2 linked regions of the Shinella zoogloeoides genome follow. Each later gene encodes a partner of the first gene's protein in a complex. Links are inferred from orthologs where the notes say so. Each region holds a gene or a part of one and is shown on either strand. Other genes may lie near its edges.

Region 1 (3,219 bases):
TGCGGGAGATGGCCGAGACCGAGGCGGCGCTTTCCGCCGTCGTTCGCCGGCTCGAAACCATGATCCGCGATGCGCGCGGCCAGTCCGTGCACGATTTCTATGCCCGGATCCTCGGCGCGGGCGGCGGGCGGCGGGCGTTCCTTGCGCGGCTCGGCGTGGAGGCCGGGGAGATCATCGACGAGTTCCTGACCTTCGCGCTGGACCAGGAGGAGAACGGCCTGCCAGGCCTGCAGGCCTTCGTCTCGACGCTGGAACTGGAAGCGCCGACCGTCAAGCGCGAGCAGGACAAGGCGCGCGGCGAGATCCGCATCATGACCGTGCATGCCGCCAAAGGCCTGGAAGCGCCTGTCGTCTTCCTCGTCGACGGCGGCGCGAAGGCCTTCAGCCCGAGCCACATGCCGCAGCTCCGCTTCCTGCCGGCGCCAAGCCTTGCCGGCGGCCTGCCGGTCTGGCTGCCGCTGAAGGATCTCGGCAACGACATGACCGGGGCCGACGCGGACCGCATCAAGGCGGCGGCGGAAGAGGAATATCGCCGCCTGCTCTACGTGGCGATGACCCGCGCCGCCGACCGGCTCGTCGTCTGCGGCTATCGCGGCCGGCTGGAGAACAAGGACACCTGGCATCCGATGATCGCCGCCGCGCTTGCCGCCGGGGGCGGACGGTGCGTGGAAACGGCCTTTTCGACGGCCGGCGAAAGCTGGCAGGGTTTTTCCTGGCGGGAAGCGGGCGCGGCGGCGGCCGGCGACGTCGTCGTGGCGGCCGCCGAGGAAAAGGCGAGGACGGTCTTGCCGGACGCGCTCGGGCGGCCGCTGCCGCCGCAGAAATCCCTGCCGCGGCCGCTCAGCCCCTCGGGCGCGGCGGCGGTGATCGAGACGGACAAGGCGGACCTCCTGGTGCCCTCGGCGCTGTTCGGCAGGAAGGGCGGCGCTCCCGGCGCCGGCCTTGCGCTGGAACGGGGGCGCATCCTGCACCGCTTCCTGCAGGTCCTGCCCGCCTTCGACCCGGCGGAGCGGCCGGCGGCGGCGGGCCGCTATCTCGAACGGGCGGCGGCGCACTGGCCGGAAAGCGCGCGCACGGCGCTCGTCGCGGCGGCGCTGGCCGTGATCGGCGATGGCAGCCTTGCCGCGATCTTCTCGCCCGCGGCGCGGGCGGAAGTCTCGATCATGGGCACGCTGACGCTCGGCAGCCGGGACTTTGCCGTCTCCGGGCGCATCGACCGCATGGCCGTGAACGACGATGCGGTCGAGATCGTCGATTTCAAGACGAACCGCGCGCCGCCGGCCTCTGTCCAGGAGATTCCTTTCGAGCACCGGGCGCAGCTTGCAATCTATCGCGCGATCCTCGCGCCGCTCTATCCCGGACGGCAGATCCGCTGCGGGTTGATCTATACGGAAGCGGCGAAAACCTACTGGCTGGATGGCGGGCTTATGGACGCGAGCCTTGCCGAACTCGCCTCGAAATGAGATACCGGACGGGACGATCCGCTGCCGGCCGGGCCTTGAAACCGGGCACCGGCAGCGCCACATCCTCTACAACAATCACCATTCAAGGAGAGCCTGATGGCTACCGTTAAAGTCGACCAGTCCAATTTCGAGGCCGAAGTGCTGAATTCCGCAGAGCCGGTCGTCGTCGATTTCTGGGCCGAATGGTGCGGCCCGTGCAAGATGATCGCGCCCGCGCTGGAGGAAATCTCTTCCGAGCTGGCCGGCAAGGTGAAGGTCGCCAAGCTGAACATCGACGAGAACCCGGAACTCGCCGCCAAGTTCGGCGTGCGCTCGATCCCGACCCTCGCCCTGTTCAAGGGCGGCGAAGTGGCCGACATCAAGGTCGGCGCCGCGCCGAAGACGGCCCTCTCCTCGTGGATTTCCAGCGCCGCCTGATCGGCCCGCTACTGGACAAGATCAAGCCCGGCCTTCGCGCCGGGCTTTTTCGTTCCGGCAAGGTTTCAAGTGGGCGGCGTGCCGTTGTCGGCGAGCACGTCGCCGACGAGATAGAGCGAGCCGCCGATCAGGATGCGCGGGGGAACCGAGTCCTCCGCGGTGATGCGGCCAATCTCGGCAAGCGCGTCGGCGACCATCGACAGGGGTTCCGACTCCAGGCCGGCGCGGGCCGCGTCATCGGCCAGCGACACCGGATCGAGGCCGGCATCCGAGCCGCGGATCGGCACGGTGAAGACCCGCTCGGCAAGGCCGCGGAACGGCTCGAAATAGCCGACCGGATCCTTTGTGTTGATCATGCCGGTGACGAGGAAGAGCGGGCGCGGATCGCGCTCCTCGAAATTGGCCATGGTTTCGGCAATGACCTGGCCGGCACCGGGATTGTGCCCGCCATCGACCCAGATCTCGCTGCCGCGCGGGGCAAGCCGCACCAGCGCGCCGTCCGTCAGGCGCTGCAGGCGGCCGGGCCATTCGACCTGGGCGAGGCCCCGTTCCAGCGCATGATCGGAAAGGGTGAAGCCCGCCGCCTTGACGGCGCGGATGGCCGCGGCGGCATTGGCATATTGATGGCGACCGGGCAGGCGCGGCAGGGGCAGGTCGGCAAGGCCGAACTCGTCCTGGTAGACGAGGCGGCCATATTCCTCATGCGCCATGAAATCCTGGCCGTAGACGGCATGCGGGCAGCCGAGCCGCTCGGCCGTCTCGACCAGCACGTCGCGGGCGGCGTCTTCCGACTGGTAGCCGATGACGACGGGTACGCCCCGCTTCATGATGCCGGCCTTCTCCGCAGCGATGAGCTCCACCCGGTCGCCGAGATAGGCCTGGTGATCGAGCGAAATCGGCATGATGACCGAGATGGCGGGGCGTGGAATGACGTTCGTCGCATCGAAGCGGCCGCCGAGGCCGACCTCGATGATCGCCACATCCGCCGGATGCTCGGAAAACAGCAGGAAGGTGACGGCCGTCAGGATTTCGAAGACGGTGATCTTCTCGCCGCCATTGGCCTCGGCCACGCGGCGCACGGCATCGGCGAGGACCGCGTCCGCGACGAGCTGCCCGCGCCCGCCCTTGACGCCGAGGCGGTAGCGCTCGTGCCAGTTGACGAGATGGGGCGAGGTGTGGACGTGCACACTGAGGCCGGCTGCCTCGAGGATCGAACGGCAGAAGGCGGTGACCGAGCCCTTGCCGTTGGTGCCGGCCACATGGATGACCGGCGGCAGCCGCAGATGCGGATCGCCGAGCGCGGCAAGCAGCCGCGTGATGCGGTCCAGCGAGAGATCGA
Region 2 (3,234 bases), on another replicon or contig:
CGTCGCGTATGCGGGACGCAGGGCTTCGAGATCAGTCGAGTGCAGGTGATCGCCTTGCAATGCGGGGAATGTATCAGGCAATGCGCTTTCCCTCCTGATGATCTGTTCACCGTCCTCCTTGAAGAACGGTCCCTTGAAGGTATCTGGCAGGATGTCGAGGGCGACCTCGGACGGACGCGCGAGCCGGGTGCCGAGGGGAGTCACGACAAAGGGGCGATTGATCAGAATCGGTGTTGCGATCATCGCGTCGAGCAACTGGTTATCGCTTAAGTCCGGGTTGTGGAGGCCGAGTTCGGCATAGGGCGTGCCTTTCTCGCGAATGGCTTCCCGGACAGTCAGGCCGGCATCTGTGATCATCGTCGCAAGCTGCTCGCGGGTCGGCGGGCGCTGCAGATACTCGATGACGACGGGGTCCATCCCGGCAGCACGGATCAGTCCCAGCGTGTTGCGGGACGTTCCGCAAGCAGGGTTGTGGTAGATGGTGACGTCCATGGTCAATGCCTTTCGGTGACGGCGGTTCGGGAAACGGCAGGGGTGGCCTCGTACCAGTCCTTCGAGCGGTTCACGATCCAGACGACCGAGAGCATGACAGGCACTTCGATCAAGACGCCGACGACGGTGGCGAGTGCTGCACCAGACTGGAAGCCGAACAGGCTGATGGCGGCGGCAACCGCGAGTTCGAAGAAATTGCTGGCGCCGATCAGGGCTGACGGGCCGGCAACGCAATGCCGCTCGCCGGCCATCCGATTGAGCAGATAAGCGAGGCCGGAGTTCAAATAGACTTGAATCAGGATCGGCACGGCGAGCAAGCCGATGACAGCGGGCTGGGCGATGATCTGTTCACCCTGAAAGGCGAAGAGAAGAACCAGCGTCGCGAGCAGCGCCACCATTGAAATAGGCTGCAACCTTGCCAGCACGCCATCCAGTGCCCGCGTCGTTCCTTCAGCCGTGAGCCGGCGGCGGATGATCTGCGCGATAATGACGGGCACGACGATATAGAGAGCGACGGAGAGAACGAGCGTATCCCACGGCACGGTGATGGCGGAGAGGCCAAGCAGCAGGCCGACGATCGGAGCAAAGGCGACGACCATGATGGCGTCGTTCAACGCCACCTGCGATAGCGTGAACAATGGCTCCCCGCGTGTCAGGTTGCTCCAGACGAACACCATGGCCGTGCAGGGAGCCGCGGCCAGGATGATCAGGCCGGCGATGTAGGAGTCGATCTGGTCTGCAGGCAGGTAGGGGCGGAATAACCAGCCGATGAATAGCCAGCCGAGCAATGCCATCGAGAATGGCTTGACGGCCCAGTTGATGATCAGGGTCACGCCGATGCCGCGCCAGTAGGTGCCGACCTGCGCCAGAGACCGGAAATCGATCTTGAGCAGCATCGGAATGATCATCAACCAGATCAGGATCGCGACGGGGATGTTCACCTTGGCGACCTCGGCCGCGCCGATGATCTGAAAGAGACCGGGCATGACATGGCCGAGGGCAACACCGGCGATAATGCACAAGAATACCCAGATGGTCAGATAGCGCTCGAAGGTGGACATCAGGCGGACTTTCCCTGCGGCGACGTCGAACCTTCCATCGCACCGATCTGGCGAAGCTTCGTTTCGAGCGCCATGTGATCGATGGATGCCAGCGGCAGACTGACGAACGCGGCAATCCGGTTCTTGAGGAAACGTGCGGCCTGAGCGAAGGCACGCTGGATCTCGACGTCCGAGCCCGTGACGGCGGCAGGGTCTTCGATACCCCAATGGGCGGTCATCGGATGGCCGATCCAGATCGGGCAAGCTTCGCCAGCGGCGCTGTCACAGACGGTGAAGATGAAATCCATCTGCGGCGCACCGGGTTCCGCGAACACGTCCCAGCTCTTCGACGAGAAGCCCGTCGATGGATAGCCCAACGCTTCCAGCTCCTTCAGAGCACGCAAATTGACCTCGCCCTTCGGCTGGCTGCCGGCGGAGAAGGCTTTGAACCGTCCGCCACCCTCCTTGTTGAGGATGGATTCGGCGAGAATAGAACGAGCGGAATTGCCCGTGCAGAGGAACAGCACGTTGTAGGTCTTGTCAGTCATGGTCGTGGTCCGTGGTTAGGTCGGCGGGTTGGTGAGCCTCATGATGGTCGCTGACGATGGGCAGATCGAGGAAAGCTGGCGCGTCGCCAGCACGGCTGCGGGCACGCTGTCCCGTTGAACTTCCGAAAATCCGATACGTGCGAAGAACAGCGCCACACTCGTCGTTGCGAGAAAGACGTCACCATCCCGACCGAGGCCGGCCAGGGTCTGCTCGACCAATGCCCCACCCAGGTTTTGTCCGCGGTGATCGGGAAGCACGACGACCGACCGGAGGAGAAAATCGTCGCCACAACGCTCGACGCCGGAGAAACCGACGATCCGGTCATCCGCCGACACGGCTTTGAAGAAAGCCCGGCCGTGATCCTCGACGTCACCGGTTGGCAGATGGGTGTCTATCAAAGCTGCTTTGAGACCGATGTCATTGCCTGCAACCTGCTCCAGCCGGATCGTGCTCATGACAGCTTCGCCTCCGGCGCGCAGCAGGGCGTCAGCTCGGCGATGAGCGGCGCGCAAAGCTCCGTCGAGCCGCCGCAGCAATCCTTCAGGAGGAATAGGGTCAGTTCGCGCAGACCATTGAGATCGGCTCGGTAGATGATCGACCGGCTCTGCCGCTCGCTCGTGACGAGCCCGGCCCGCGAAAGTGTCGCGAGATGCGCCGACATGGTGTTCTGCGGCACGTCGATGAGACGGGCGAGTTCGCCTGCCGGAATGCCGTCGGGTTCGTGGCGCACGAGCAGCCGGAAGGTCTCCAGCCGCGTGGTCTGGGCTAAGGCGCCGAGCGCCGCAATCGCTTTTTCGTTATCCATATATCCAGAATAGTGGATATTATATCCTTGTCAACCAAGTAAGCATCCTGCACTTCCAGCAACAGCTGGAATTTCGTGATTTGCCGTCAAGAGTGAGCAATATCGCAGGTCTTCCCGGCCCGCTTTCGTCCCTGTCATCTCCCTCCATGGACGCACGATTTTTAGCCCCGCATGGCCAATCGCCATCCAATCCCGACCGCCGCCGAAATGGCAAGGGTGATGATTACGGAGAGCTTGAGACGGAAGATGGCGAATGCGGCCAGCAGGGCTAGGGCCAGCGAGGGCACGAGCAATGATCCGAGGACAGGTACGTCCAAGGTGATCGGACCAAGCACCACAGGTGCGACC

The links.
Region 2: the proteins of trxA (region 1) and Q9316_RS24975 are in contact, whole or in part, in an NMR structure (PDB 2IPA), measured with the Bacillus subtilis proteins. The link is inferred for Shinella zoogloeoides from one-to-one orthologs.

Annotation. Positions count from the first base shown.
Region 1 is NZ_CP132311.1:3,654,581-3,657,799, reverse strand. Bases 317-3,219 are described here. They hold trxA (thioredoxin), read left to right. Parts: upstream 317-1,559; coding sequence 1,560-1,880; downstream 1,881-3,219. Other genes in these bases: Q9316_RS18925 (bifunctional folylpolyglutamate synthase/dihydrofolate synthase), read right to left, coding at 1,946-3,219; addA (double-strand break repair helicase AddA), read left to right, coding at 317-1,463. Also shown: more of addA, read left to right, coding at 1-316. UniProt on the Bacillus subtilis protein: Participates in various redox reactions through the reversible oxidation of its active center dithiol to a disulfide and catalyzes dithiol-disulfide exchange reactions.
Region 2 is NZ_CP132313.1:441,810-445,043, reverse strand. Bases 317-3,234 are described here. They hold Q9316_RS24975 (arsenate reductase ArsC), read right to left. Parts: upstream 2,081-3,234; coding sequence 1,553-2,080; downstream 317-1,552. Other genes in these bases: Q9316_RS24965 (ArsR/SmtB family transcription factor), read right to left, coding at 2,533-2,886; arsN2 (arsenic resistance N-acetyltransferase ArsN2), read right to left, coding at 2,096-2,536; arsB (ACR3 family arsenite efflux transporter), read right to left, coding at 495-1,553. Also shown: arsenical resistance protein ArsH, read right to left, coding at 1-99. UniProt on the Bacillus subtilis protein: Catalyzes the reduction of arsenate [As(V)] to arsenite [As(III)]. In vitro, can dephosphorylate para-nitrophenyl phosphate (pNPP).